Regions from separate parts of the Brevibacillus brevis NBRC 100599 genome, predicted to be linked through region 3. Evidence: riboswitches for the same ligand, from Rfam matches in the RefSeq annotation. Region 3 holds a riboswitch; each other region holds the start of a gene.

Region 1 (10,383 bases), 2.9 Mb from region 3:
CGAGTTTCGTAGATACAAAAGGCTCAGAAAAATAAAAACTGTTTGCATTCTGTGTGGAGTATTTCCACTCTTTCCCTTTAGACACTTCTTTGCCGTCCGGTCCGACCAACACGAGCTGCATGCGCAAGTCTTTGGCGATAGGCGCGTCATCAACCTCTACGAAAACGTTAAACGTACGAGGGACATTTTTATCGCTGTATCCTTTGACAGGGTTGCTGAAAACGACATTTTTATTGCGGGTCTGCTGAATCCCTTCGACCACAATAATATTTACGTTTGGCTTAATCACTTGCAATTTGCCAGATTGCTGATCGTAATCGACGAAACCACCGAGCTTGTTCACTATTGATTCTACAGATTCAGCCTTGGATGCTGGCATTTCACTCGCTACAGTTTCCGCACCGAAAAATACGCGCATCGCACCTTCTCCCAGCGCAGTAGTGCTCCCCACCCCTGCTGCTACAGTCAACGCCAACAAGGCCGAAAACCATGCTTTTTTCATGTCAATAATCCTCCTGTATGTGTGCGCGGCAGCGCTTGTTTTTCCGGAATTTCTTCTCCCTAGTTTATACGTTTGGAAAAGGAAATAGTTGTGCTGCCCTGATAAGTTTTTTCAACAATATCCACATTATCCACAAGCACAAAAACCTTAGGAAGAAAGACTTATACACAGAGATGTTAGTAACTACTTCTTACTCTTGACCAAAATACAGCTGGGAATGACACAGCAAAAAGAGCGGCTATCCAGCCACTCTTTTTTTGCTCCTGACACCTGCTACTCCTGTTGAGAAAGCCAAGTAAAATACCGGGAGACCAGTCGAATAGCAACCTCGATCGCGTCTTCATTGGGCTCAATTTTGGAATGGTGCAAGCCGTATGGCGTTTGCACACCCAGCCAGAATAAAAAGCCGGGGATTTCTTTCAAAAAGTACCCGAAGTCTTCTCCGGTCATAGCTTCCTTGCAGGTGATGAGAGTTACATCATCACATTGCTCCTGTACCCATTGCATGAAGTCTGTCGTTAGCTGCTCCTCGTTGTAAACCTGGCAGTAGCCAACGCCATAGTCAATCGTTGCCTGGCAATCAAAGCCTATTTCCACTCCCTTTACGAGAGATTCAATGCGGCTTTTGACAAGTGCCATCGATTCCATCGAAAAGGTTCGGATCGTCCCTTCTAGCCTGGACTTCTCCGCGATAATGTTTTGCTTCGTCCCGCTCTCCAGCTTGCCAATCGTTACGACGGCAGAATCCAATGGATCGATATTGCGCGAAATAATCGATTGAAGCTGTGTCACCAGATGGCTTCCTGCAACCACCATGTCATTCGCCTTGTGAGGGAAGGCTGCATGCCCCCCTTTGCCGACCAGATCAATGTACAACTCAGAAGTGTTGGCAAACAAAATTCCTGGCTTTGTTGCAATTTGACCAACCGGATATTCTGGCGCGATATGCAGGGCAAAAATGCAGTCCGGTCGCCACTCTGCAAACTCTTCACTTTCCATCATCGGCCAAGCACCGCCAGGGCCTTCTTCTGCCGGCTGGAAGAGGAACAGCAAATCATCTGCGATCGAATGCTCAGTAAAATGCGTCAGGAGGCCAAGAGCGATTGCCATATGCATGTCATGGCCGCAAGCATGCATATACCCTTCATGAAGCGATCGAAACGGATAGGACGTTTCCTCTACGATCGGTAGGCCATCCATATCCGTCCGCCAGGCAATTAGTCGTTTTGGCTTTGTTCCTGCCAGCTTGACCAAAATGCCTGTCCGCCACGTTTTGATCTCGATTCGCTCCTGAGGCAGCTTTTTCAAATAATCGAGCAAGTATTGTTGCGTCTTCACTTCCGCGAAGCCTGGCTCCGGTATTTGGTGCAAATCTCGGCGAATTTGTGTAAACAAGGAAGTCGTCATGGTCTACGCCTCCTTTTTCGAACCTGTTCTTGCTGTTAATTGCTCTTCAAACACAGCAAGGAAACGGTCGACATCGGCTTTTGTCAACGTCAGTGGCGGAAGCAGACGAACAATCGTTTTCTGCGTCACGTCTACAAGGATTCCTTCGTCAAGCAATGCTTGCTGCAAGTGGCTTACCTCTTCCGGGGTGGAAGAGAGCGGAATTCCAACCATCAAGCCTTTTCCGCGAAGAGATTGCAGTTGATCTGGAAGACGCGTTCGCAACGCTTCCAAACCCGACCACAGGTACGCAATCACTTCTTCTACATGAGGGATGAAGGCTGGATTAAGCAATTCGTCCAACACGACATTCCCCAGGGCAGCAGACAATGGCGATGGTGCAAATGTCGTTCCGTGATCCCCCGGTTTGAACTGGTTCATCAGCTTTGGACCAGCGATGACACCGCCGAGTGGAAGCCCTCCCCCTATGCCTTTGGCGAATAGGATGAGATCTGGCGTTACGCCTGCATGCTCATAAGCAAACAGCTTTCCTGTTCTGCCCATTCCTGTCTGGATTTCGTCCATGACAAAGAGCATGCCTTCTTGTTCACAGATGGCAGCTACCTCTCGCAAGAACGCTTCTGTTAGTGGTACGACACCGCCGGAACCCAAGACTGGCTCCATAAGGACCGCAGCGGGTCTTGCCTCCTGGCAAATCGCTCGCAATCCTGCCGTGTCCTCCACATCCAGTTCATAAACAGGAAAAGCTGGCTGAGGAAAGTCTTGATAGACGTGAGCCTGCCTCGTCAGACGTACTGCTCCAAGTGTTCGCCCGTGAAAGCTGTTGCGTAAAACAACGATGCCTTCACGACCTGCTCCCTCGTTTTTCGTCCATTTATGAATCAGCTTGATCGCAGACTCTGTGGCCTCCGCACCAGAGTTGGTGAAAAACACCTTACCGCTGATGCTGTTCGCAACCAAACGCTCCGCTAATCGAATAGCCGGCTTGTTTAAAAATACATTGGAAATATGCAAGAAGCGCTCTCCCTGCTCACGCAGAGCCTGTACAATGCGCGGATGAGAATGCCCCAAAACGTTTACCGCGAGTCCAGTAAACAAGTCGAGATAACTCTTCCCATTCGTATCGTACAAGTAATTTCCTTCGCCTTTCTCTATGGCAATCGGAATTCTTTTATAAGAGGAGACGATATATTGTTCATCGAGCGAACGCCAGTCCATGTGCACTCTCTCCCTTACAGCTGACGTAGCTCCTGCTTGATCTCTGTCTTGGAACGAGTTTTTTCATCGATTTGCTTGATCACACGTGCAGGTGTTCCCGCAACTACTACGTATGGAGGTACATCTTCAATGACGACAGCACCTGCTGCAACAACAGCACCTTTTCCTACGCGTACACCTTCCAGAATGACAGCATTTGCTCCGATGACAACATCATCCTCGACAACAACTGGCTGTGCAGACGGCGGCTCGATAACGCCTGCGATAACCGATCCAGCACCGATGTGGCAGTTTTTCCCGATGGTTCCACGTCCACCTACTACAACATTCATATCAATCATCGTACCTTCACCGATCACTGCACCGATGTTAATGGAAGCACCCATCATGATGACCGCATTGTTACCGATTGTCACTTGGTCACGGATAATTGCGCCTGGCTCAATACGCGCTTGAATCCCTTTTGTATCCAGCAATGGAATAGCGGAGTTGCGACGATCGCTTTCTACTACATAATCTTCAATTTTGTCTGCGTTAGCAGCGAGTACTGGCTCAATCTCTTTCCACTCACCAAAAACAACACCAGTCGGACCAGTAATGAAGGCTTTGGAGCTCGCACCAAAGTCGATTCCTTCCAGGTTCCCTTTCACATATACCTTCACAGGTGTTTTCTTTTCGCTTTTTTGAATAAACGCGATAATTTCGTTAGCATCCATCATGTTCATTGTTACATCCTCCTCAAAATAACAGCATGGTAAATCAAAAAAAGCAATGAGTGCATTCGCTATCTCATTGCTTTTGATACTACGTAAGCAAATCATAAATAGCGCTCCACAAAAAGATGTAAGGTCCCTTGTGACAGGATGTTCATTTTTCATGAAACACCCCAGCCTGTGCTACGTAGGGGCATAGCATAAGCTTCGGCGCTTTAGCCTTTCTTCCTTCTCCTGCCCCCTGGCAGATTACGAAAAGGCTTACTCTTCTTCGGCGCACCTCTATTTAGTGTACATTATATTAATTTTATTTAACTCTACCAAAATCAATGAAACGTGGCAAGATGAAAAAAGTTATTGACAACGATTCTCATTTTCATTAATTTTATTTGTGAGAATGATACTCATTATCTAACTGGAGGTTTTACGTTTTATGAGCATTTTGATGGTATACGCGAGCATGACAGGGAATACACAGGAAATTGCTGAAGCAATTGCAGAAGGTATTCGTTCAACTGGTGCTGAGCTGGAGATAAAAGAAGTAATGGACGCGAATGCAAAAGAACTCGAGGCTTACGACGGAATCTTGCTTGGTGCCTACACATGGGGCGATGGCGAACTTCCAGATGAATGCCTGGATTTCTATGAGGAGATGGACGATATTGACCTTAGTGGGAAAAAGGTTGTTGCTTTTGGCTCTTGCGATTCCGCTTACGAGCATGTCGGTGCAGCTGTTGATATTTTGCTGAAAAAGGCGAGTGAGCGTGGCGCAGAAACTCCTCTGGAAGGTTTGAAAATCGAGCTTTCTCCTACAGCAAAAGAAGTGGAAACTTGCAAAGCATTCGGGGTATCGTTTGCTGAATTGCTCGGCTAATCGATGTTTCCCAAATACTCTGGCACATGCTATACTATCAATCCAACTTTTTAAGGAGGATTGATCTCATGCCACTACATACAGACGAGATTCTGTTACGGCCTCTCCACCAACAAGACGCAGCCGAGCTCCTAGAGCTTCGGCTGCGTAATCATGAATTTCTCCAACCATTTGAACCGATCCGCCCCGCTTCATTTCTGACCCTTCCAGCACAGCAAGAACAGATTTCACAAGCACAGAATGATTTTGAACGTGGTACTGCCTATGCTTTTGGTGTATTCTCCCGGGAATCTGAAAAGATGATTGGACGTGTAGCGTTGTCGAATGTCGCACGCGGCGCATGGCAAAATGCGACGATTGGCTACTTCATGGATCAGACCTGCAATGGCAAAGGCTATACAACACTAGCTGTAAATCTTGCCCTTCGCTTTGCTTTAACGGATATTGGGCTACACAGGGTACAAGCGGCTGTCATGCCTCGCAACCAAGCTTCCATTCGTGTCTTGGAAAAAAACCGTTTTCGCCAGGAGGGGCTATCGTTACGCTATTTGCAAATTAACGGTGTATGGGAGGACCATCTCATCTACGCTCTTACTGCTGAGGAGTGGTCTGTGTAATCTCCATGCTCTTTTCAATCTCGCGCAGCCGCTCCAGGATGCGCCGTTTGCGGTACAGCATCATCCCCGCTTCGGCGACATCCTTTACAGTTGAGCGATTCAAATACGCTCCGAACAAAATACCCGCGATAGGCACCATTTGAAATAACTTTTTCCACCCGAAGTTTTCTGTGTACGTAACCACGACTTCACGCCATCCCTGCAATTGTGCCATTACCTCTCTCTGCGCACTTGGTTCATCAAAGCGGGAGAGCTCAGCGAGTATCGCTTTTTTCCCTACGATGTCTGATGAAGCAAATTGCAAGCATTTGACGACAAACAGCCGCTCCCTCTTCTCTTCCGGTCGATAGCCATAGGCAAGCGCCATCTCTTGTAATACTTTTAGGGATGTCCCCATCAATAGCGGGATATCGATCGCAAGGGTAAATATCCCCCCGAAGCCAGTCGTCGCACCTTGTACCGTGGCAAAATTCGCACGTGAATCCTTCAGCTCCATTGCGACATCATTCATGATTGTAAGCGGTACAGCAGCAATCTCCTCCTTGCCAATTACAGAAGAACCGTATCCCTCTAAGCGTTTGTCAAACCACTTGTATATGGATTCATCCTGCACCAAATAAGTCCCACCTGTCTCGAGAAAGGCTGCCATTTCATCTACGGCTTTTCCCAGCTTCTCCTGAACAAATGCAGGCGTAATCCGATCCAAGAGAACAAAAGGAAGTCTGCCAAGCTTTTCCCAGAACCACAAGTCGTTCTGATCCTTCTCCCAGTCCTCCACTTCGCGTAAGGCCGTAACCAATGTCTCCCTAGACTCTTTCAACCCCAACAACCTCCCTGCCTGCTCACTCAGATTCTCCTCGCTTCCACTGACATTGGTTGCGCAAGATGGACTTGATATAGTCCTGCAACTCTTCTGGCGTGGCGTGGCAGACGAATTCTTTTATATTTCTTACGATCCCCAGCTTCAAATGTTTCACTTGCTCTCCTTCGATCCGAAAGCCGAACTTTTCCAAGATTACCTTCTGTTCATTTGTCACAGAGCTTCCTCCCCTTGTAGTCGAAAACCCCCATGCCAAAATGCAAGGGGGTTTCCTATCTACTATTTCACTTCAATGGTAAGCGTCAATGTTTCATTACGCTCATTTACATCGTTTTTCTTCGTGTACTTTCTTTTGGAGTTGATAACCGTGCAGGTCTTATTGCTGAGCGTATTCGTTACCTTGATCTTGTATTCCCCAGGCTTATCCGTATCGATATACCTGTTCAAATTCAGTGATTCAAGTCCCTCGCTATCGTCGACATCACCTTTGCTGGGCTTGATGCTGGCGATCTCTTCTTCCCCGAAAAAGATCTCGATCCGATTTTCTGAGGAAATGGTACCATTACTGTGCTTCCGGTTGGCACCAATACCGATCTCGCCATGTTTCCATTCAAATTTTGGCATATAGTAGGACTTCTTTTCGCTCTTATCCCTGATCTTTTTGGATCCGACTAGCTCAGCATGAGTAGCGATCAGCCTTAGGTCTTCCATTTCGAGATCATCGCCTGCGTTCACGGTAATCTTTTGTCCGTCCCGGTATTCCTTGCCGCTCTCGCTTCGAAGAAGAAGTGACGAACTTGGTGGACTCACACCTGTATCCCCTGGCTCACATGCCGGATACGACTTGATTGGAGGCGAATCTTCTATCACTTGAACATAGCCGCACCAGACTTGCGCCGGGTCTCTTTTACTATAGTAGTTGACTTTGTAGCGACCTGGCTTGTAGCCGGACAACAGCAATCCCGTGTGATCCCAATTCAATTTGCTCTCATCGGCAATGACGTTATCGATCGCCCATACACCTGGCCCCTCATCATCATCTGCTTCACTTCCCTTTTCAATGTGCTCGGCAGCAGTGGTCAGCCAGATCACATGAACAGGATTCTGATACAGCTTGACTGTATTATCAGAGGAATACAGGTTCATCTTTTCTACCGTCGGTGTTGATTTTTCGTTTTGCTTCATCAACACATCCATCGTGACATTTCCACCAGCAGGGCCGCAGGCATTTGGTGCACCTGGTATTTGTATTTGAACCGTTGTCGCCGAAGTATCGCCCCACAAAGACGATTTCTCTTTTTGCCCCGAAACAGGCTCAAACGTGACAGCGATTGTGATTCCAGCCAGTCTCTCAGGAATGTCCACCTCAAAATGTTGCGCGTCTGTCAAGGTTTGTCCTGTCCCGTTCACCGACCATCTTCCTGGGATTGGCGAATACAATGGAACTTTCCCTGGTGCTGCTGGAGCTGTTATTTTCTGATCTTGCGTCAGCTTTTGACCGCTTGCATCCGTTCCCATGTACAGCTCTGCAACGCCTACTTGAATCGTTGTCATCCAAGGTGACATGGTTGTATCATCTGGAACAAAGAGGAGCTCATACTGCCCCGTCAACAACGTCCCCGTCGAAAATACTGTTTCTTGAACAGACCTCATCTCTGTACTCGTGGACTTATTTGTTAATTTCCACGTGCCCCGTACAGAACTGGTAAAGTCGTGTGAACCCATCATTCCAAAAATCGCCGTTTGCCCGCCACTTGGTACTGGTTCTCCCTCTGCCTTTTCCCCGTTAAATATGCTCGGGTAATTTATGGCCTCTACCAGAAATCGCACATGCACTGTGCTGCTCTTGCCTTTGGCATCTGTCACAACAAAGGTCAAGGTATGCGAGCCAGCAGACAGCTTTTGTGCTGGAATGGTAAACCGAGGTACTTGCCATTTGAAAGTAGTTTGTGACGAGGTATTTTCGGCTTGATACTCCGGTAACTCTACGCCATCCAATAAAACTTGCTTCCGATTGATGTTGGTGCCAGTTCCATAAGTAGTCTGTATCACGTCAATATCAAGTGGTGTCTCGGGAGGAAGAATAAACTCATCATTCTTCACCCAGTTCCAACCATTTGAATCCAGTCCTGCAACCTGATAATCGTTAAAGATAACCATATCGTGAACAGGCTGCTGCCGGAGTGGCTTAGATACTTGGCTGTTTTTTTTCATGGATGCTGTTGCCCCGGCCCCCATGGCTGGCGGTACTGACACACCTGACAAAAGGGTGCCCGTTGCCAAACACACTAGAAGTGCTTTTACAACCCATTTTTTCACGAATTGTCCTCCTACTTTCTTCCTTACAATTTTCAACTGTGATCATTCGACAAAAACGGCGCAATATCCTTTACAAACATAGAGCTTTTTCGCGCGTTAGATATAGTTAAATACTATCCGGTTTATAATTTATATAGATTTGACTTATATCTCCCTAGTCGGTAAAAATGGATGAAAAGGAGGGGATTCAGATGGTACAAGCCAATCAATGGAATGCCGGACTGTACGACGCCAAAATGAATTTCGTTTCTGAATACGGCAAAGGGTTAGTGGACTGGCTACAGCCGGCTCCTGGAGAAAGCATTCTTGACTTAGGCTGTGGAACAGGCGACCTGTGTGCCGAACTATCGCTTGCAGGAGCATATGTAACAGGAATCGACTTTTCTGCAACCATGATTGAGGCTGCTCGCAAAAAATATCCGCCGTTTGCTTTTGAAGTAGCCGATGCGCATACGTATCGTACAGATGTCAGTTACAACGCTGTCTTTTCCAATGCCGCACTCCACTGGATGAAACGCCCTGCAGAAGTCGTTGAAACCGTTTGGTTGGCTCTTGCTCCCGGTGGACGCTTTGTTGCCGAATTTGGAGGGCACGGCAATTGCGGACAAATCACAAAAGCATTACGGACTGCTTTAGCACGAAGAGGAATATCTGCTGATGAGCGCTCACCTTGGTATTTTCCAAGCATTGGAGAGTACACGACCCTTTTGGAGAAGCAAGGCTTCCATGTCGTATTTGCCTCCCATTTTGATCGTCCGACAGTCATGGCTGATGGGGACTTGGGGCTTTCGCATTGGCTGAATTCTTTTTGCAGTCCTTTTTTTGCTGGACTGTCCTCAGATGATATCCAGCAAGTATGTAGGGAAGTCACTGACATACTGCGTCCTGCTCTGTTTCAAGAGGGACACTGGGTGCTCGATTACAAGCGTATTCGCGTCCTTGCCCATAAGAAATCAGAGAAGGATACTCTACAAGGAGGAGCTGTAAAATGACCAGGATTGCCTGTCTCCATGGACATTATTCGAATATTTCCCTCTTATCAGATGCGTTCGCAGCCTTTGACGTAGATCTCCTTCATTTTGTTGATCCAGGTTTACTCCTGCAAAACGCGGGAATTCCTGTCCATACCACGGAACAAGCACAAGCCAAATTACGTGAGCAGCTAAACTGGATGCAGAGCTGCGCGGTCGATGCAATCGTGATCACTTGCACACAGTATGCCGCACTGGTAACACCAGAGGTTGAAGCAACTGCCACTGTCCCACTTTTCACAATCGATGGACCATTTTTTCATGAGCTTGCCCGTCATCCTGAGCCACAAGTTCTGCTGTTCTCCAATCCCGCTACTGTCCAACCTACGATGGAGCGTCTCGTGAAGCTCGCCCATTCCCACAACCTTCATCCAGAGGTACAAGTATCTCTCGTCGAAAATGCTTTTGCCCTGCTCATGGAAAACAAGCAAGAAGCGTACAGAGAAGCGATAAAAGACGCCTTGTATCAGCTCCGCCAAACGTTTCCAGATCAACCAATTGCAGTGGCACAGCTCTCCATGGCACCTGTTGCTAATCAGTTTGCAAAGGAAAACGGCTGTAAGATTTCCCATCCATTACATAGTTTGACGTCGAAAGTGTCTGCAACGTTACCATTACTTTTCAATCGTTGAAAATCGTATGCGTGTAAAAAACAGCCCCGTTTCCTAAGGTTTTTGGCCAGTGGCAACGGGGCTGTCGCTATAAACGAATTCAATTGGCTTTTACATGCCTTCGGCGTTGGTCACCAGAACCTCTTCTCCCTCTTTCAAGCCGCCTTTGATTTCAATAAAATCATAACCTTCAATCCCGATTTGTACGTCTTTCGGCATCGGGTCTCCAGTGCTCGGATCTTTCACCATTACGGTACCCTGACCTGGCCCC
Region 2 (10,383 bases), 580 kb from region 3:
GCGAAAATAATTGCGTTTTTAGAGTACTTTGATTAAACTTCATATATTCAATTTATTTCGAAAATAGAGGGGGCTTTTCTAATGAAGGGATTTCATTTGATGCGCTCGCTGGCGGCGATCTCGCTAGGGGCGGTATTGATGGTCGGATGTTCGAGCGGAGGAAATACAAGTGCTCCTGCAGCAGGAGAAGGTGGCTCTGGACAAGCAGCTAGCACCGACGGACAAGAGATACAAGCAAAACTCGGTGTCGTTGGTTTCCTTTCAGGATCTGGTGCAGCATATGGAGAAGCGCAAAAAGCAGGATTGGAGCTGGCGTTGGGCGAGGTGAATGAAGCCAACAAAGGAAAGCTTAAGATCGAACTGAAGTTTGAAGACTCCGCAGGAGAAAAAGAAGGCGCGATTAATGCGGTAAATAAACTGATTAATCAGGATAATGTCGTGGCGATCATCGGACCGACACTTTCCGGTGAAATGTTTGCAGCAGGACCAGTTGCAAACGAGGCGGAAACTCCGATTTTTGGTATCTCCAACACGTCAGAAGGAATCAATGATATCGGGGAGTATGTGTTCCGAAATTCTTTGCCTGAGTCCATTGCAATCCCGACAGCTATGAAAGCAGCCGTGGAGAAAAATGGCTTGAAAAAAGTAGCACTCATCCATGCATCCAACGATGACTTCTCCGTGAATGGTTACAAAGTCATGAAAGCAACCGCAGAAAAGCTGGGCTTGGAGATTACTGGTGAAGCGACTTTTGCAAATGGCGATGTGGACTTCTCGGCGCAGTTGACCAAGCTGAAGCAAACAAACCCGGATGCTTTGCTTGTGTCCGCTTTGTACAAAGAAGGCTCCATGGTTGTGAAAAAAGCACGTGAGTTGGGCTTTACAAGGACCATTCTTGGTGGAAATGGTTTCAATAATCCGAAAGTTTTTGAAATAGCAGGTCCAGCAGCAGAGGGCTTGATCGTTGCCACTCCATTCAGCCCTGAAAAGAAGGATGATAAAGTACAAGCCTTCGTAAAAGCATTCGAAGCCAAATACAACAAAAAGCCTGACCAGTTCGCTGCCCAAGCATACGACTCACTGTACATCATGTCGCAGTCACTGCTTGCCGCAGGAAAAGCAGATCGCGAAGCGTTGCGCGGACAATTGGCTCAGCTGAAAGACTTCACAGGTGTATCCGGCAAACTGTCTTTTGACGAGAAACGCAATCCGATTGGTGATGCGGTGGTCGTTGTCGCAAAAGAAGGCAAATTTGTCCCGTTTGAATAGGATCGTGCCCGGGGTCGCTCCGGGCTTCTTTTTCTATCTGTTATCTCGCTGGATCAGAAAGTATCAAATGATATTTTCGCTTGCTGATCCAGCGAGAATAACCCAATCATCGTTGGATGGTAACCACTTAACAGTGAGGTGAGGCATTTGTTTTGGCAGCAATTAGTCAACGGTTTGACAGTTGGTAGCACTTATTCATTGATTGCATTGGGCTATACGCTCATTTTTGGTGTCTTGGGAATCATTAATATGGCACACGGCCAAATTTTTATTTTTGGATCACTGGTTGGCTTGGTGTTGATGACCAGCCTGAATATGCCTTTAGGGGTAGCGCTGATCGTAGCAATCGTCATATCTGCTATTTTGGGTCTCGTGCTTGAGTATATAGCGCTTCGCCCCCTTCGTAAAAAAAATGTACCCCATCTGGCATCCTTGATCAGTACGATCGGATTTGCCATTTTGATGGAGGAGGCCATGCACAAATTTTTCGGTGCTGACTCCCGTGCGTTCCCGCAATCTTTTGGGGACACCACCTTTGACTTGGGGCTCGTTCAAATTCGCAGTGTCGATCTCGTTATTTTGGGGATTTCTGTGTTACTGATGTTCGTTCTGCATTTCTGGATTCAAAAAACGAAAATGGGAAAAGCCATCCGCGCGACGGCTGAAAATACGGATACAGCAAATATTTTGGGGATTAACACGAATATGGTCATTGTCGTGACCGTCATGCTTGCTTCGGCGCTGGGAGGCATCGCCGGCATATTGATCGGGATGGCGTACTCTGCTCTCATTCCGACGATGGGAATGACGCTTGGCTTCAAAGGTTTGGCGGTCTTGATTTTAGGCGGTGTGGGGAGCATTCCTGGAGCCATGGTGTGTGGCGTATTGCTCGGGATTATCGAGGTGTTTACCGTCGCATACGGAGATTCGTCGTATCGGGACGCGGTTGCTTTTGGCTTGATCATTCTCATTTTGCTCTTGAAGCCGGAAGGACTATTTGGACGCAAAGCGTAAGGGAGGTGCAGACATTGGACATTCTCAATCCATATAACTTACAGGTACTGACTTTTATCTTGTTAAACAGTATTTTGGCGATCAGTATTTACATTACGCTCTCGACGGGACAGCTTTCCTTGGGACATGCGGGCTTTATGAGCATTGGTGCTTTTACGGCGAGTATTTTGACGAAGCAAGCGGACATGCCGCTGTTTATCGCCATCATTATCGGAGGACTGGTGGCAGGGCTGATTGCACTGTTGATCGGTGCTCCGACATTGAAGCTCCACGGCCTGTATCTGGCAATTGCTACGCTTGGCTTTGGTGAAGTGATTCGCGTTATTTTTCTCAATATGGAGATGACAAATGGCGCTCTCGGATTGACCGGACTTCAATCGATTGGCAATTACTTGTACGATTTTGAAAAAGCAATGGGGGTAAAAGCACAGACCTTTGGCATTTCGGTCATGCAAATCAAGTCATTATCAACCTTTGTGTTTATGCTGCTCCTGTTTGCCTTCGTTCTTTTTCTGACGCTGCGTCTGAACCGTTCGCGTCTGGGGCGAGCTTTTGAAGCGATCAAAGCGGATGAAACGGCAGCACGAGCAATGGGATTGCAAGTCAACTATTATAAAATGCTTGCGTTTGTGATCGGTTCCATTTTGGCTGGTGTATGTGGAGGATTGTTCGCCCACATTACGACGACGATTACGCCTGATGATTTTAACTATCATAAAGTAGTCGAAATCTTGTCCTATGCCGTTATTGGCGGCAGTGAAGTGGTTTGGGGGCCGCTATTCGGTGCCTTTGTTTTGACAGCACTGCCGGAGGTGTTGCGTGGTTTGGCCGAGTACAAAATGCTCATGTACGGTTTGATCATGGTCGGTGTAATGGCGTTCCGCCCGCATGGCTTGATTGGTGCCGACACGTTCCAAAAGCTGTTCAAGCGTCGTCGGGGCAAGTCATCCGACAAGGAAGCGAAGGGGGGAGTATAAGATGTTGCTGGAACTTGCGAACGTAGGAAAAAGCTTTGGCGGCATCACTGCTCTTCGTGACGTTTCTTTTACTGTGGGAGAGGGTGAGATTGTCGGCTTGATTGGTCCGAATGGTGCGGGGAAAACGACCATTTTTAATATGGCGACGGGCATATTCGAACCAACGACGGGAACCTTTACTTTTGCCGGACAGAAGCTAAATGGAATGGCGCCTAACAAAATTACCGAAATGGGGATTGCAAGGACGTTCCAAAATATTCGCTTATTCGGTCACATGAGTGCGTTGGACAACGTGAAGGTAGGATGTCATTCGCGCATGAAGGCCGGCTTCTGGGCTTCCCTTTTGAAAACATCGGGACAACGTGCGGAAGAAAAGGCGGTGACCAAAAAAGCAGAGGAGCTCCTCGAATTCGTAGGCTTGTCTGACATTGCTGACGTCCGCTCGGATACATTGGCGTACGGTCAACAACGGCGTCTGGAGATTGCACGGGCACTGGCTACTGAACCAAAACTCTTGCTATTGGACGAACCTGCTGCCGGGATGATCGAGACCGAGACGAAAGCACTCATGGAGCTGGTCAAAAAAATTCGCGATGACGGAACGACTGTTTTGTTGGTCGAACACGATATGGGATTGGTCATGAATCTGTGTGAAAAGGTCGTATGCATCAACTTTGGGGTCAAAATTGCTGACGGCACACCAGCAGAGGTACAAAACAATCCAGATGTGATTGAAGCCTACCTCGGCAAGGAGGACGAATAAGATGCTGAACATACAAAACTTGACGACCTCCTACGGTCAAATCAAGGCGATTCGCGGGATAACGCTGGAAGTGCCGGAGGGCAAAATCGTCTCGCTAATCGGGGCGAATGGAGCGGGCAAAACCACAACTATGCGTACGATCGCAGGTCAACTGAAGCCTGAAGCAGGGACGATTACGTTTTGTGGTCAACGCATAGAGGGTTCGAGACCCCATCAGATCGTGAAAGCCGGGCTGGCTTTGGTTCCAGAAGGGCGTGCAATTCTCGGGAAGATGACCGTACTGGAAAACCTGGAGATGGGCGCATTCCAGCGCAACGATGCACAAGGCATCAAGGACGACATGGAGAAGATGATGACGTGGTTCCCCATCCTCAAGGAGCGTCTTTCCCAATTGGGAGGGACGATGTCTGGTGGTCAGCAGCAAATGCTAGCCATTGCCCGCGCATTGATGTCTCGACCGAAGCTGCTGCTTTTGGACGAGCCGTCAATGGGCTTGGCTCCCATTGTGGTGGCAGACATTTTCAAGGTGGTCAAAGAAATCAATGCAGAAGGTACGACCGTCCTGATCGTGGAGCAAAATGTCAAGCAGGCCCTCAAAATCGCTGATTACGGGTATGTGCTGGAGGCTGGGCAAATCGTATTGGACGGCACAGGAGTAGCGCTGTTAAACGACGAGCGTGTAAAAGAAGCATATTTGGGCGGTCGCAAACACTAGGTCTGCCTGTAAAAACTGTCGCCATGGAATGAGGCGGCAGTTTTTTTCGTATGGATTCCATGGTACTATGAAAGATAGAACGTATATTCTCTTATGATGCGAAATGGGAAGGAAGCCGGATACGATGCCAACCAAATTGACGAGAGAGCAAATGGAATATCTTGTTCATCAAGTACAACGCTATTTTAAAGAAGAACGGTCGGAAACACTCGGCAATTTGGAGACGGAAGAGTTGATTGCCTTTTTTTCAAAAGAGCTCGGCCCTTTCTATTACAATCAAGGGGTGCAAGACAGCCGCAAGCTGCTGATGGAACGGATGAGTTCCTTAGAAGATGAACTGTATGTATTGGAAAAGCCAATCCAAAAGAACAAATAGATGCCAGGCAGATATAGAGCAAAGAGGAGAGAGCAGCCATGAACAGCTCCTTAAAAGATAAACTGGCCGTCCTGCCAGATAAACCAGGCTGCTACCTGATGAAAAATGCGAGCGGGGAAATCATTTACGTCGGAAAAGCCAAGGTGCTGAAAAACCGCGTCCGCTCGTATTTTACAGGCAGTCATAACGGGAAGACGCAGCTGTTGGTCAGTGAGATCGTGGACTTTGAGTACATTGTGGTATCCTCAGCGATTGAGGCGCTTATTCTCGAGTGCAACCTGATCAAGGAGCACGACCCGCGCTACAATGTCATGCTCCGCGATGACAAGACGTATCCATACATCAAGATTACGAATGAGGCGCAGCCACGTCTGGAGATTACCCGTAAGGTATTAAAAGATAAAGCCAAGTATTTCGGGCCCTATCCGAATGCCGGAGATGCTTCCGAGGTGAAGAAGCTGCTGGATCGACTCTATCCGTTGCGAAAATGTCGCAATATGCCCAAGCAGGTTTGTCTTTACTACCATTTGGGACAATGTCTTGCGCCCTGTGTGTACGAGGTATCGGCAGAGGAAAACCAGCGTTTGGTGGATCAAATCAGCCAGTTCCTCGATGGTGGCCATGAGGAAATGAAGCAAACCCTCACGGAAAAAATGCTGCAAGCCGCAGAAAACATGGAGTTCGAACGAGCTAAGGAATATCGTGATCAGATCAAGAGCATCGAAGCCGTAATGGAGAAGCAGAAGATCACGTTCACCGATACGATAGACCGCGACATTATCGGGTTTGCCGTGGAAAAAGGCTGGATGTGCATCCAGGTGTTTTATATGCGAAAAGGGAAGATGATCGAGCGTCAGACGACTTCCTTTCCATACTATGGAAGCGAAACCGAGGACTTCATGTCTTATGTGAGCCAGTTCTACTACGACAAGCAAAATGCGCTGCCAAAAGAAATACTGCTCCCGCAAGAGAGTGAGCCAGAGCTTTTGGCTGAGTGGTTGGGCATCAAAGTCCATGCTCCGAAAAGAGGCAAAAAGCATGAGCTCGTGAAGATGGCTACCGAGAACGCCCGTATTGCTTTGCAGGAGAAGTTCGCGCTGATGTCCAAGGACGATGCTCGTACGGTCCAAGCGGTACACAATCTCGGTCACATTTTAGGGATTCCGGTTCCTCATCGAATTGAAGCGTTTGACAACTCCAACATTCAGGGAACAGAGCCAGTGTCTGCAATGATTGTGTTTACAGACGGCCGCCCTGATAAAAAGGAATACCGCAAATTCAAGATCAAAACCGTAGAGGGACCAGATGATTACGGCTCCATGCGCGAAGTTGTTCGCCGTCGTTACTCTCGTCTGCTGAAAGAAAACCAGCCAATGCCCGACCTGATTGTGATCGATGGTGGTAAAGGCCAAATCAGTGCAGCTATGGACGTGCTGGAAAACGAGCTAGGTCTCTATATTCCTGTCTGTGGTCTGGCGAAGGATGAGAAGCACCGCACTGCTCAGCTCATGTACGGAGATCCGCCAGAGCCTGTAAATCTTAGACGTGATAGCTATGAGTTTTATTTGTTGCAGCGTATCCAGGATGAAGTCCACCGTTTTGTTATTACGTTCCACAGACAATCCCGGACAAAAACAATGCTTTCCTCGCAGTTGGATGAGATCCCGGGTATTGGTGAAAAGCGGCGCAAGCTGTTGTTCTCTCATTTTGGCTCGTTGAAAAAAATGCGCGAGGCGACCGTTGAAGACTTCCGCCAATTGGGAATCGGCGACAAGCTGGCAAAAGAAATCATTGGGCATCTGCGTAAGCTGGACACATAGCCAGTGTGGCTTTTGGAACAACCTTTAAAAAGGAATTGATCCATTTTTAGACTCATGATATAATCCGATTCAAACAGAATAGTTAGCCTCACTTCCATTATGGAGTGAGGTAGAGGCGCGAAAACCAAGAGTACCACCCTGAGATCGGGTATCTGTGAAGGGTCGGGAAAGGGGAATTCGCCGAAGTGTGGAGGGAAACCCGCTTTTCTCCATGCTGGGTCTGCGTTGAACAAATGCAGGACTGTCATCTGCACAATGACCAATTGTCAGATGGAGAGCTATCTCACGGTGTGTCAATGTGAGTTTTGATGGTGATAACTGTCAATCTTCGTTGTCCGCGTGTATTGGGAGGGAGGAACCGGTATGTCGAAACAGTAGGCAGCGGCAGGTCTTATTCCTTGTCGGTGCCTTTTTTGTAAAATAAAAATGCAAGACTTTTCCTTATAGAGAGAATAGTGAAAAACCATACGATACGAGATAAATACCAATATTGGATATGAGAAAAAGGGAGAGAAGCCGCATGGGGTTGATCGTGCAGAAATACGGAGGCACCTCTGTAGGTACCATTGAGCGAATTTTACGAGTTGCGGATCGAATTATCAGCTATAAAGAGGAAGGGCATGATGTGGTAGTTGTTGTTTCTGCAATGGGGAAATCTACTGACGTGTTGGTAGACATGGCCAAGCAGATTAGCGCATACCCATCCGAGCGTGAAATGGATATGCTGCTGACCACGGGGGAGCAGGTATCGATCGCGCTTTTGTCGATGGCCTTGCATACAAAAGGCTACGATGCCATTTCTCTTACGGGCTGGCAAGCTGGAATCACCACAGAGGCGATTCACGGAAGAGCACGGATCAAGCAGATTGATCCAGAGCGGATTCAATCCGAGCTCGGTCGTGGTCGTGTGGTGATCGTGGCAGGATTCCAAGGGATCAGTGACGAAGGGGAAATTACGACGCTCGGCCGCGGTGGATCGGATACATCTGCGGTTACACTCGCAGCCAGCTTGAACGCTGAGAAATGCGAAATCTTTACGGACGTGTCCGGGGTTTATACAGCTGATCCGCGAATGGTTCCAGCTGCGAGCAAGCTGGATACGATCTCGTATGATGAGATGCTGGAGCTGGCGAACCTCGGTGCAGGGGTTCTTCATCCTAGGTCAGTTGAGGCTGCGAAAAAATACAAGGTAAGGCTGGTCGTCCGCTCTAGCTTTACTGCCGAAGATGGTACGTACGTTGAGGAGGTTGCCAACATGGAAACAGGAAGAGTAGTAAGTGGAGTTGCACACGATGAAGATGTAGCCAAAATCACGGTTGTCGGCATGCCTGCCAAGGTCGGGACACTCTCCCGTCTGTTCAATACGCTGGCGGACAATCAGGTGAACGTCGATATTATTATCCAAAGCTCTTATGATGCTACTGTTACAAATATTTCTTTTACAGTTGCAGCGGATGACCTGAAAAAAGCACTGGATACGCTGGACAGAAACAAAGAAGAGCTTGGCTTTGAAAAAGTCGATTTCGAGGAAAGCTTGACCAAAGTATCCATTGTCGGCTCTGGAATGATCAACAATCCAGGGGTAGCTGCCGAAATGTTCCGCGTTCTGGCAGAAAAAGAAATTTCTATTAAAATGGTATCAACTTCTGATATCAAGGTTTCTTGCGTCATTCCAGCAGCTTTGACAGAGCTGGCTGTTCGCAGTCTTCATTCGGCCTATGGTCTGGATGTTGAGGAAACCGCGGTTGTGCACGGAGTATAAAAAGATAGATGCTCCCTCTCCCTTCTTATAGGTAGAGGGGGCATTTTGTTCATGACGCCACTTGTACAGAGATGCGTATGTCTGAAGGGCTTTCCATTTCGATTTTGCTGAACGCTTCTTTTTCTTTCCACTGCTCAATCATACCTGCGATGATCCCGGCTTCAAAGGAAAGACTGCAACCTAGTCTTTCTATAGACTGATAGCTAAAAATGGAATGATTGAGTGAATAGACGATCGTTTGCTCGTTCTCCTCGAGGACGTCTAGCTGACCTAATCCAAGCCGAATAAAAGGCATAATCGGGCCTGTTGCAGATTGAATGGGGATTTGGCGACCCATATTTTTTCCTATCCAATAGAGAATATGGTTTTCACTATCGCCTAGCAGGGTGCTAGTAAGCGTTTCGCGTAGAAGATGATAGCCAAGATAGGGCATATTCATTCTCTCTGCATAGGGAATGGTCTCTGGCGGCAATAGTGCTGCAAGCTGATCCTTCTCTTTCATATGTGCTTCCCTCCTGTCTTTACTAGATTATGAGGAGGGACACGCATTCATGACATCGGAATAGAAAAAATAGCTGGACTAAACAAAGTTATTCTATCAATGTATTTAGTACATTGATTGTCTTGACGCTCTGTGTCGACAAGAGTACAATTGGATTTGGTCATAGTTTTGCCCAACTTTTTCTCGTATTTTGACACATTCCGACAAATTCATTTGATCTAGTGAACGCAGTCATTTTGTGAACAGCGTCAAGATCCCGTTCATAAAATGATCGTGGTGGTTTTGCTATGTCTAATGGGTGAGGCAATGGGTTAGGATATTGGGGAAAGGTCTATCAAAACGGTCGAAGCCGTTTTGGACCGCTTGCGGTGATGCTTGACGTTTTTCACAAAATTGAGAGTTACATACATTGAAAGGGGGACCATTGTATGGCGAAAGGCCATAGCTTTCTCAGTCACAAGCTCCACTCACTTCTTGGTTTGTTTCCGATCGGGCTCTTCCTGCTGTTTCACTTGACAGCTAACTACCAAGCGACCCGTGGAGCCGAAGCTTTTAATCAAACAGTTGGTTTGATTGAAAATGTTCCATTCGTATTGGTGCTTGAATTTGTTTTCATCTACCTCCCGATCCTGTTTCACGCTATTTACGGTATCTACATTGCGTTCCAAGCAAAGCAAAACGTAGGGAACTTCGGCTACTTCCGAAACCAAATGTTCTTGTGGCAACGTGTTACAGGAGTCATTACCCTCATTTTTATCGTTTGGCACGTTTGGGAAACCCGTATCCAAAAAGCAATGGGTGCACACGTGGATTTTGACATGATGGCAAACATTTTGAGCAGTCCTGCAATGATCGTATTCTACACTATCGGGATTATTAGCACGACTTTCCACTTCTCCAACGGACTGTGGTCGTTCCTGGTTCACTGGGGAATTACAGTTGGGCCGCGTTCCCAGCGCATTGCAACATTCCTGACTTTGGGCGTATTCGTAATTGTAACCTTCATCGGCTTGCGTGCGATGTCGGCTTTCATTTTGTAGGGATAGGGGGACAAAACACATGGCAAAAGGTAAACTGATCATTGTCGGTGGAGGTTTGGCCGGCTTGATGGCTACCATCAAAGCAGCAGAAAAAGGCGTTCCTGTTCAGCTGTTCTCCCTGGTTCCGGTAAAACGTTCCCACTCT
Region 3 (10,015 bases):
AAAAGCAATCATTTTCTGCTATCCCAATAACCCGACCGGGGGGACGATGACGGCTGAGGAGTGGAAAACACTTTTGCCGATCATTGAAAAGCACGACCTCATGGTGATCTCTGATGAGATTTATGCGGAGCTTACCTACGGTCGCATGCACGATAGTATCGCGGCTCTGCCAGGGATGAAAGATCGGACGATCCTGATCTCCGGTTTTTCCAAAGCATTCGCGATGACTGGCTGGCGTCTGGGATATGTCTGCGCGTCACCTGATTTGCTCGCAGGCATGCTGAAAATCCATCAGTACACCATGCTGTGTGCACCGACAATGGCTCAGATGGCTGCATTGGAAGCACTACGCCATGGACGTTCGGATATGGAACGAATGATCGAGAGCTACCGTCAGCGCCGCAATTATGTGGTAGATGGATTCCGTCATATCGGTTTGACTTGCCATGAGCCGGACGGAGCATTCTACGCATTCCCATCTGTAGCCTCTACAGGTCTCAGCTCTGCTGAGTTTGCGGAGAAGCTGCTGATGGAGGAAAAGGTAGCAGTCGTACCTGGAGATGTGTTCGGCGAAAGCGGAAAGGGACATATTCGTTGTTCTTATGCAACATCGATGGAGCAGTTGAAGAAGGCGCTGGAACGTATGGAGCGCTTGATGGGACGACTGTCCTAAGATTTTCCGGGAAATAAAAGGGGGCGGCTTTCAAGCTGCTCCTTTTTTTACGAGTGGTTGTGGTGGGGAAGAAGCGCATTTCCAGTCTGCACTTCGGCCTACGCCCCGCAAGGGGGGATTCACTGGCCGCTTCGGAAAAAATGGCGGGAGCGCTTCAAACGTAGAAGTTTCGATGGAGTGTTTCATAGGTGAAGCTGAAATTCCCCGCCATTTTTTCCGAAGCTGGGATGGGCTCCAGAGGCGCTTGACTGGAAATGCGCTTCTTCTTACGCGGCTGTGGTAAGGAAACAGCTTGAAAGCTAATGCAAGAGGATAATTGAAGGTAGGGCAAGAAGTTTTAATGTCTCAAGCCTTTTTAGGAGGAGATTCCTAATGATTTCACTGCCAACCCATTTTACCCAAACAATTATGGACGTACATAAAGAAGCGGGGCGTCTCTGGCTCGATTCCTTTCATGAGTTGATTGCCGATTGCGAAGCACGGTGGTTATTAAAAGTGCTTGAGCCGTTTCCACTCTCCTATAACTTTGTAGCACCAGTTGTGTTGCAGGATGGGAGGAGCGCAGTGCTGAAGCTGGGAGTGCCTGGACTGGATTGGCAGAGAGAGCTGGCAGCGATTCGGGCTTTTGCAGGCAGGGGAATGGTGCAGCTACTCGATGCTGACGAGGAAAAAGGGATCATGCTTTTGGAGCGGATCATGCCAGGAGAGACACTGGACAAGCTGAGTAGCGAAGATGAGCGAATAAAATACTTGGCGGACGTGATCAAAAGAATGCATACATCCGTTTCGAAAGGTGGCAAGCTTGCTCCTACGTTTCCAACGATAGCAGACTGGGCTGTGGGACTGAAAAAGATTCGCCCTCATTTCCAAGGGGAGACAGGACCGATTCCTGAGCAAATGGTGGAGCGGGCTATGCAATGGTACAAAAAGCTTCTTCCCACACAAAAAGAATTGTGCCTGCTGCATGGTGATCTTCATCATGAAAATATTTTGCGGGCAGAAAGAGAGCCGTGGTTGGCAATTGATCCAAAAGGGCTGATCGGGGAGACGGAATACGAGGTGATTCCGTTTTTGCTGAACCATTTGCCAGAGGATGGAGTAGAAGAGGTAATGAAGCAGCGGGTCGATGGGCTGACGAAGGCGCTGTCTTTGCAAAAAGAGAGAGTGTTGGCGTGGGCGTATTGTCATAGTGTGCTATCGGCTTGGTGGTTCATAGAGGATTTTGGGGTAGACGGTGGTCGTCTGGTGATGCCGGGAGTTTTTGAGAGACTGTTAAATGAGTAAGGGCTTCACCCTTTGGGATGAAGCCTTCTTTATTTTATATGAATAAATGAGATCCTTCGTAATGCGGAATATTAATAGCCAGTTGACTGGTTCAAGGTGGTAGCAGCGAGATTGTATTGGTAAACCGATTCAATTGCTTTTGTTTCAGAGTCAAACAGGCTTGCTTCGTCTTCCATCAATTCTTTCATCGATGCCTTCCCCAATCTATATTGATCGATTGTTGCCTGATAGCGCTCCAATGCGGTTTCTTTCTTTGTTGTACTTTCTTCTAATGCCTTTTTCGCTGCCAGTACCTTCGTATAGTTGTCACTTACTTCTTGACCGATTTTCTTTTGCGTTTTTTGTTTTTGCAGTTCCGCTTTTTTGTGCTCATTTTTTGCAATTATTCCTTTATGTGTGCTTAGTGCGGAATACTCTGCCGTGTAATCAATTCTTACTTGGGTAAAATCTATTTCTGCTTGCGCTTTGATCATCTCAGGACGCTTTTCAAAAGCCTTTGCTTGCAATTGCTCCAGGGAAAGCAGCTCGTGCTGGGTCAGATCAGTCGCGATCATTCTCCATTGTCTGTCTGCTTTTTCATTCAATAAATCGTTGAGCTTGGCCAACGCTTGCTTATAGCTGGCTTCAAGGGCAGCAAGATTTTTGTGAGCTTCTGTTTCTTGGGAGTTCAACCAGTACTGTCTTTGCAAGCTCTTCTTTTGCGCTTTGATCTTGGCGTCTAATGATTGGACTTCGAAGAAAGCTTTATGTACTTGCAATTGAACGGTGTTTTTTTGCGTATTCAGGGCGACTTCATCGGCAACCACTTCTTTGATCGCTTTGGCGGCGTCTTCGAATTTCTTTTTTGCATCAGCCAGAGTTATGACGTCGGATTTTTTGATTTCTTCCTTTTCTCTTAGTGTGATGGATGTTTCGTACTTCGTTATATCTAATTCAATTCGAAGCAGCTCCAGATCAACGCTGTTCTTTATTGCCTGTTCGACTGCGAAATCTAGCGACAAAGGGGAAACATCCGTCTGTTCCGCAGTGGCCACGAGTGGAGCAGCCAGAGCAAAATGGGCACCACCTGTAAGGAGAGAAGTGACTAAAGTTGTACTATAAATGTGTTTGAAGAGCCTGGATTTCATGGGGCAACCTCCTGATTATATATAAAAGAATTTGATAACGATTCTCATTATCAAATCCATGAAAAGTATATATTTCCAATACAATTTCGTCAATAAAAAAATGTTTTTCACCACGTTCTTGGCCAGAACCCCAAAAGAAATCCCCTTCCGGAAAAAGGCAAAGTGAGCAACTGCCAGTTTCCCCAAAGGGGATTTGTTTTTCATAATGGGAAAAGTACTATTCTTTGTCCCTGTTTTCTTTGTTTTCCGTAGCCGACTTGGCAGTTTGGTTCAATGTCCCTTCCTTTGGCGTAAGGGAGTAACCATGCATATTGCTTCCGTTATAACCCATGTCGGGCTTTTCCTGTGAGGTACGATCAGTCATTTGCTTCCCCCTTATTTTGTCCAGTGGACGTAGAGTCTTGCTGCACATACGGATTGTCGACGTCATTTGGTTCCTTGTCCAGATTGGTACGGATTGCGAGCATTGGACTCGTGGGAGGTTGAGCGATCAGTCTGTCATCCAGTTGCTTGAAATCAGGCAGGTCGTTTTCGCGATTGTCAACCATGTTCGTCTCCTCCTTTACGGGTTAGTATATCCACCACCTGCCTGTACATTTCCTTAAATGGAAAAGCAACGGGACCCGGACTACACCAGAAAAAAACAGCCCAAGTCCCAGAAAGTTCGGGAGGGGCTGTGCCGATCATCTTTGTGCAGTTAACTCGTTTTCTTGGCCAGGCTCTTCATAAAAGAAGCAAGATTCGTTTGTAGCAATGGTGTGATCGCTGAAAAGGAAGCATTTTCAGTGAGCGTATTCATTTGACGAACAAATTCAGTGGTGTCCTTTGTATTTACATTCTCGAAGCGGTTAGTGATTTTTGTGTTTTTTAAATCGGAGAGAAGCGTAGCTTGTTCGTTCCGGTATTGTGTGATCCAGTCTGGACGATGTTGCAGCTTTTTGACGAATTGAATCAGCATGCTTACTTTCTCTGTTGGATTGGTTGTGGCCGCTTGCATTTTTTTGTAGGCTTCTGGGTCATACCGCTCCATCAGCTTGGATGGATTAACATAGTCGTTCGGCGCCCCTTGTGGTTTCTGCGGAAGCTCTACGTAACTGACACTGCCAGTTGCAGGGTCAACCTTTCGTGTTTTGGCAACGCCTGCGAGCAGATGGAGGGTATCCAAAAATTCAGCAGCATTTTTCTCATCAGCCATGTATTGGTCTGCCAAATATTTGCCTTGGGTTAAACCGACTTCTACCAAAGCAGCTCTTTCTTCATCGGTGTAGGTGGATTGGGAGTTGAAAAAGTTTTGCTCCAGGATGTGGTCAAAGGCTTTGCGAGCCTCGGGTGGCTTATCTGCGAAAATTTTATCCAAACGCTCATTAATCTCAGTGCTAAAGAAAAATTGGACGCTGTGATGTTCGATGGCATCAGCAGGTAGCTCGCGTGCTTTGTGTGAACGAAGGTCTACCGTATCGGGCTTGGGCAATCCCAGACTAGTTCCCGTCACCATTTTAGGTGCAGTTTGGCTAGTTGGGAGCTGGGGGGTTAGGTAGCGGGAATACGATTGGATTTGCATGTTCTACTCTCCTCACATGGATTCATGTTCAGTCGTGAAGGCAGGAGATCATGTTTACCTTTTATCAGATGACTAGTATGAGTTGTGAGAACGGAAGGAAACGGATCTCAATTGCTTCTTTTCTATACTATCGGCTATTGTGGGGCGGTTTTTAATAGGTTGGCAAATATGAAAAAGGACTCCCGTTCAGATAACGGAAGTCCGTATTTTTCTTCGATTATTTCGTGTGCTCATCCATGCTGAAGTCTACTTGTTCAAGAGGGACGACCTTGGTCTTTTGCGTGATTTTATAAGCGAGCCAAATGAATAGGAAGAGTGGCAGGCCAATGTAAGAGACCAGGACGCCATACCAGTCGACCGTTCCCCCGATGAATGCGGAGTAGTTTTGCCCAAAAATAACGATACAGCAAATGATGAAGGCAAAAATCGGTCCAAACGGGAACCACTTTGCCCGATAAGGCAATTCGCTTAAGTCTCGGCCCTGAGCGATAAACGCTTTGCGGAAGCGGTAGTGACTAATGGCAATTCCCAGCCAAGCGATGAAGCCTGACATACCGGACGCATTCAAAAGCCATACATACACTTCGCCATCCCCAAACAGAGAGGACAGAAAAGCAAGGGCGCCGATGAGCGCAGTCAAGATCAAGGCATTGATTGGTACACCGTTACTTGTTACTTTTGCGAACCATTTTGGTGCTTTTCCTTCCTTCGCCAAGTTCCACAGCATGCGTGTAGAGGCGTACATGCCAGAGTTACCAGCAGACAATACAGACGTGAGAATAACCGCGTTCATGACGGATGCTGCAAAAGCAAAACCGGCATTTTCAAATACTATCGTAAACGGACTGATCGCAATATCCGTAAGGTCGCCACTGATCAGATTTGGATTATCGTATGGAACCAGCAACCCGATGATCAAAATAGCGAGGATGTAGAAGAGCAGGATGCGCCAAAAAATTTGACGGATGGCCTTTGGAATATTGCGGGCAGGGTCTTCGCTTTCCCCAGCTGCTACACCAACCAGCTCTGTTCCTTGGAAAGAGAATCCGGCAATCATAAAGACACCGAGCAGGGCCATGAAGCCGCCATTGAATGGCGCGTCGCCTTTGGTGAAGTTTTGGAAGCCAACTGCTTGACCACCCATAATGCCAAAAATCATCAACACACCGACAATAATAAAGATGATAACCGTTACTACTTTAATCAAGGCGAACCAATATTCAGATTCTCCATAGGCTTTCACAGACAGGAGATTCAAGGCAAACAGCAATCCGAGGAACAAAGCGCTCCACACTATCGCTGGGGTATCCGGGAACCAATATTTCATAATGAGTGCAGAAGCTGACAGCTCGACGGCAATGGTAATCGCCCAGTTGTACCAGTAGTTCCAACCGAGAGCAAAGCCGAGAGATGGATCGACGAACCGTGTGGCATACGTCGAAAACGAACCGGAAACAGGCATAAAGGCTGCCATTTCACCCAAGCTGGTCATTAAAAAGTAAACCATGATACTAATAGCGAGATAGGCGACTAAAGCTCCACCTGGTCCGGCGGAATGAATCGAGCCTCCACTCGCGAGAAACAATCCCGTCCCAATCGAGCCGCCGATGGCGATCATCGTCAGGTGTCGGGCTTTCAAACCACGTTGCAATTGATTTTGTGACATAAGCTACTTGCACGACCTTTCTTGATTTTTGAGAAGGAAGGTCGGAAATTAAAAAACCGCCATAGCCAAAAAAATGGCATAGGGCGGTATCATCCAATCCCCACCAAGCCTTCACTGAAGATAGCTCACCACGTTTGCTTGGCATGCAAACGTGACAGTTCTGCCCCTTTCGAGTACAGCCCCAACCCAATCGCACAGAGACGCGATATGAGCTTCGGCGGATTTTCCTTACCTGGAGTCATTGATTTTCTCTGAATCTCGTACAGGATGATATAAAAGCCGCGACCTCTATCCCCACCGTGAAAGATGAGGATAACATGTATGAAATTATGTGATTTAACAACTATAAAGGATTGTTCGGGATTAATCAATGTGAAATTTTGTTATTCAAATGAGCGTCTGGTGGGCCAGGAGCCTTGCAGCTTGCGAACTTGGACGATTTGTCCCGTATGAAACGCATCATGCAAGACAAGACTCATTACGTTTTGGTAAATGGGTGTATAGGTAGCCATCTGGTTTAACTCTTCATCCGTCAGCAAGGAAAGCTGTTCATGAATGTGGCGGTGGACGCTTTCCATTTTCAAGAGGGTAGCTTGCCAAGCGTCTTCGTCAGCGGGACCACCGGATGGGGTGAAGGTATCATCGTTCGTCTCCGCGGAGCCAGGGAATTCGGTGCCCAAAAGACGATGCAAGAGGCGTTCTTTGTAATAAAGAAGGTGGCTGACGTTTTCCCAGATGGTGTTGGCTGCTTCTCCCACAGGGCGCCAGCTAGCCTCCGCTGCTGATATCCCGGAAAGCGCTTCTTTTAGGGGTGGATACCAGTCTTCCTTGTCATACGCACATTCCCATCCGTGCAAAAGCAATTCCTTCCGATTCATACGCTTCCTCCTCGTCTGTGAAACAGATTGATGAAACGCTATAATAGCAATAAGAAATGAAATTGTAACTGGTTAATCTAGTTACGGTGGTTACGAATAAAGATTACCATATCCTGTATGGTCATACAAGAGGGAAAAATGAAGGGTTTCGTCAGGAGAGTGGATGACATGGACTGGCTTTGTATCGATTTTTTAAATAGTGATTGGCGGGATTGGCGCGGTTCTGGTCGTTGGGAAAATCGCCTAGAGAACCAGGAATGGCTGTCATCCTTTTTGCAAACATACAACCTAACCGCTCCGCTGCCGATGAATGAGGCGTATGCCGCGTCTCTTTTGCAATTGCGGGAGCGTTTGAGACGTATGCTGGAAGCCGTTGTCCGTGGAGACCGATTCCAAGAGGAGGACCTTGCGGAATTGAACAAAGTGTTGGCTCTCGCCCCTTTTCATATACAGGTGTTGTATGTGGATGAGGAGGGCGGCTACAGGCAAAAGCAATCCAGTCAAGCAGAGGGATGGCCCCTCGTCATGGCACAAATTGCGGCTTCTTTCGCGGAGCTGCTTGCCCCGCAGCATCTGGAGCGAATCAAAATATGTGACAACGAGGATTGCCGCTGGGTGTTTTATGATGAAAGCCGCAACCGGGTGCGCCGCTGGTGCGATGACAAAATGTGCGGAAACCTGATGAAGGTGCGCCGTTTTCGTGAGCGGAAAAAGGAGAAAGGGTGATGCGCATAGGCTCACCCTTTTTATCTGTTCGTTATGAAGCTGGGGTCAATTGGATCAGCTGAGGGTAGATGGTCGAGCCCGCTGCTACGATGCCTGTGCTTTTCCAGCAAAAATCATTCCCCTGTGTATCCGTAATTTTGCCTCCGGCTTCCTGGACCAGAAGGGCACCAGCCAGCCAATCATACACCCCTTCACCGTATTCCCAGTAACCGTCGAGTCGTCCGCACGCCACATAGGCCAGATGGAGTGATACCGCGCCTTGCATGCGGATGGCAAAAGCTTCTGGCATCACTCGCGTCAAGGAATTCGCTGTATACTTTCCGACCAAGAGGTTCATCGGCTCAGAGGAAGCAAAGAGCGTCCCTAGAATGCACTCACTCAGAAGCGATTTGGATGAGGTACTAATTTTTTGTCCGTTTAAAAAAGCTCCACGCCCGTCAATTGCTGTAAATAGTTCATCACGGCATGGATCATAGACAAAAGAAACAACCGTGCGTCCTCCGTCAATCAGGCAGAGGGAAGTAGCCCACATCGGCATTTTTTGTAGAAAGTGAACGGCTCCATCGATTGCATCTATCACCCAATAAGGACTTGTGAATTCAGGCTTTTCCTGTGCACCCAGATCGAATTCGGCGTCAGAGAATTGATAGGTGGGGAACCGCTCGGATAATGAGCGCTTTAATCGAGCTTCAACCACGGGATTCACCTCTTCAAAGCGTTTAGCCATTGCTTCCTTGCTGTGGCAGGGCGCGCCTTTTTCAAATTCCACTAGCAGCTCCATTCCAGCACTTCTTACCAGTTCCTCGCAAAATTGCACATCTTGTAGATTCATAACAATTCCCATCCCTTCTCTTTTTTGGTGAAAATTAGGTAGTATGTTTGAATACTACTATATAAAAATCAGCTCGTCAACACCACGGAAATATCGAGATTCACAATTTATGCACATGTGCAGCGTGTTTGAGACATAATAAGTAGCATCATACATAGGGGCGGAAACGAGGTGGGCAGGATGAGTCAAGCGCGTAAAAAATGGTTCCAGGCACTCGTATTGGTGACACTTGCAGCGATTTGTCTGGCTATATGGTATTTGCAGCCATATCAGCCCGATCAGGCAGCACTAACGGCCATGCAAGGCGGTGAAGGGATAACAGTCATGGATACGAATGACTGGATTATCTTCCAAGGCGGGGAGTCACGCGAACCGGGACTCATCTTATATCCGGGAGCACTCGTCAAACCGGAGAGCTATGCACCGATTGCCCGTTCCTTGGCAGGCTCCGGCTACCATGTTTTTCTCGCACGAATGCCGCTGAATTTGGCTGTAAGTGATATGACGAGAGCGACACAAGTATTAAAGGCGTATCCGAATAAAACGTTTGTCATCGGAGGACATTCACTCGGTGGTACTATGGCAGCTCAATTCGCAGCAAACCACCCGGACAGAATCAACGGCGTGTTTTTACTGGGAGCGTATCCAAACAGTCAGGGGAACCTAAAGAAGGTGAATTTGCCTGTGCTGTCTTTGCTCGGGTCTCGCGACGGTGTGATTAATATGGAAAGGTTTGAGGAGAGCAAGCAATATTTGCCGGAGCGTACGGTGTACATGACGATAGAAGGGGGAAACCACTCCCAGTTCGGAAGCTATGGATCGCAGGAGGGTGACAAGCCCGCTGCCATTACTCCGCAAGAGCAGTGGCAGCAAACGGTGGCAGCAATCAAGGATTGGCTGCTTAATGATGTCACGATGATGAACGTGGAATAATCCCGGATACAACACCTGTAATGCGAATATTTTCCGAGGGGAGTAGCATGGGCGTGTCTTGCTCGCGTGTGGTTGTAAACAGACATTCCAATGGATTGACGTCTGCTGCGATGCGCACAAGGAACTGTCCCTCCTGTCGGATCAACACAGGTCTGTCTTTTACAGGCTCCATCGAAAAGTCTGAGATCAAGAGGGCGTCTCCAGGAAAAATACCGAGACCACTAAGGCCGTCATCCCGCATGATGAGAGCAAAGCGGGCCACATGATAGCTGGCTACCTGCAAAGAGGGTAACAGCGACAGCTCCTCGTCTTGTTCCAAGGCGAGATCAAAAAAA

Evidence for each region. A riboswitch is a leader RNA that binds a small molecule or an ion and turns the genes downstream of it on or off. The one in region 3 is predicted to bind lysine.
Region 1: linked by a shared signal. The riboswitch ahead of dapD (2,3,4,5-tetrahydropyridine-2,6-dicarboxylate N-acetyltransferase) and the one ahead of BBR47_RS05960 (amino acid permease) in region 3 are both predicted to bind lysine.
Region 2: linked by a shared signal. The riboswitch ahead of BBR47_RS08740 (aspartate kinase) and the one ahead of BBR47_RS05960 (amino acid permease) in region 3 are both predicted to bind lysine.

What each region holds. Positions count from the first base shown of each region.
Region 1 covers NC_012491.1:4,085,711-4,096,093, forward strand. Annotated here, with positions in the region: gene BBR47_RS19545 (hypothetical protein) at 1-502, opposite strand, end outside; gene BBR47_RS19550 (N-acetyldiaminopimelate deacetylase) at 776-1,909, opposite strand; gene BBR47_RS19555 (aspartate aminotransferase family protein) at 1,913-3,127, opposite strand; gene dapD (2,3,4,5-tetrahydropyridine-2,6-dicarboxylate N-acetyltransferase) at 3,142-3,852, opposite strand; lysine riboswitch at 3,944-4,133, opposite strand; gene BBR47_RS19565 (flavodoxin) at 4,274-4,714, shown strand; gene BBR47_RS19570 (GNAT family N-acetyltransferase) at 4,783-5,331, shown strand; gene BBR47_RS19575 (EcsC family protein) at 5,306-6,160, opposite strand; gene BBR47_RS19580 (hypothetical protein) at 6,174-6,368, opposite strand; gene BBR47_RS19585 (hypothetical protein) at 6,431-8,470, opposite strand; gene BBR47_RS19590 (class I SAM-dependent methyltransferase) at 8,662-9,462, shown strand; gene BBR47_RS19595 (hypothetical protein) at 9,459-10,133, shown strand; gene BBR47_RS19600 (efflux RND transporter periplasmic adaptor subunit) at 10,224-10,383, opposite strand, start outside.
Region 2 covers NC_012491.1:1,731,487-1,741,869, forward strand. Annotated here, with positions in the region: gene BBR47_RS08705 (ABC transporter substrate-binding protein) at 82-1,269, shown strand; gene BBR47_RS08710 (branched-chain amino acid ABC transporter permease) at 1,417-2,283, shown strand; gene BBR47_RS08715 (branched-chain amino acid ABC transporter permease) at 2,289-3,260, shown strand; gene BBR47_RS08720 (ABC transporter ATP-binding protein) at 3,262-4,023, shown strand; gene BBR47_RS08725 (ABC transporter ATP-binding protein) at 4,025-4,738, shown strand; gene BBR47_RS08730 (DUF2164 domain-containing protein) at 4,863-5,114, shown strand; gene uvrC (excinuclease ABC subunit UvrC) at 5,153-6,934, shown strand; lysine riboswitch at 7,037-7,223, shown strand; gene BBR47_RS08740 (aspartate kinase) at 7,455-8,696, shown strand; gene BBR47_RS08745 (YslB family protein) at 8,746-9,198, opposite strand; gene BBR47_RS08750 (succinate dehydrogenase cytochrome b558 subunit) at 9,627-10,238, shown strand; gene sdhA (succinate dehydrogenase flavoprotein subunit) at 10,258-10,383, shown strand, end outside.
Region 3 covers NC_012491.1:1,149,271-1,159,285, forward strand. Annotated here, with positions in the region: gene BBR47_RS05930 (aminotransferase) at 1-673, shown strand, start outside; gene BBR47_RS05935 (aminoglycoside phosphotransferase family protein) at 1,046-1,957, shown strand; gene BBR47_RS05940 (TolC family protein) at 2,029-3,084, opposite strand; gene BBR47_RS31175 (hypothetical protein) at 3,302-3,448, opposite strand; gene BBR47_RS05950 (hypothetical protein) at 3,441-3,632, opposite strand; gene BBR47_RS05955 (hypothetical protein) at 3,782-4,645, opposite strand; gene BBR47_RS05960 (amino acid permease) at 4,863-6,311, opposite strand; lysine riboswitch at 6,425-6,610, opposite strand; gene BBR47_RS05965 (DinB family protein) at 6,695-7,189, opposite strand; gene BBR47_RS05970 (CGNR zinc finger domain-containing protein) at 7,358-7,915, shown strand; gene BBR47_RS05975 (inositol monophosphatase family protein) at 7,947-8,747, opposite strand; gene BBR47_RS05980 (alpha/beta fold hydrolase) at 8,928-9,680, shown strand; gene BBR47_RS05985 (hypothetical protein) at 9,658-10,015, opposite strand, start outside.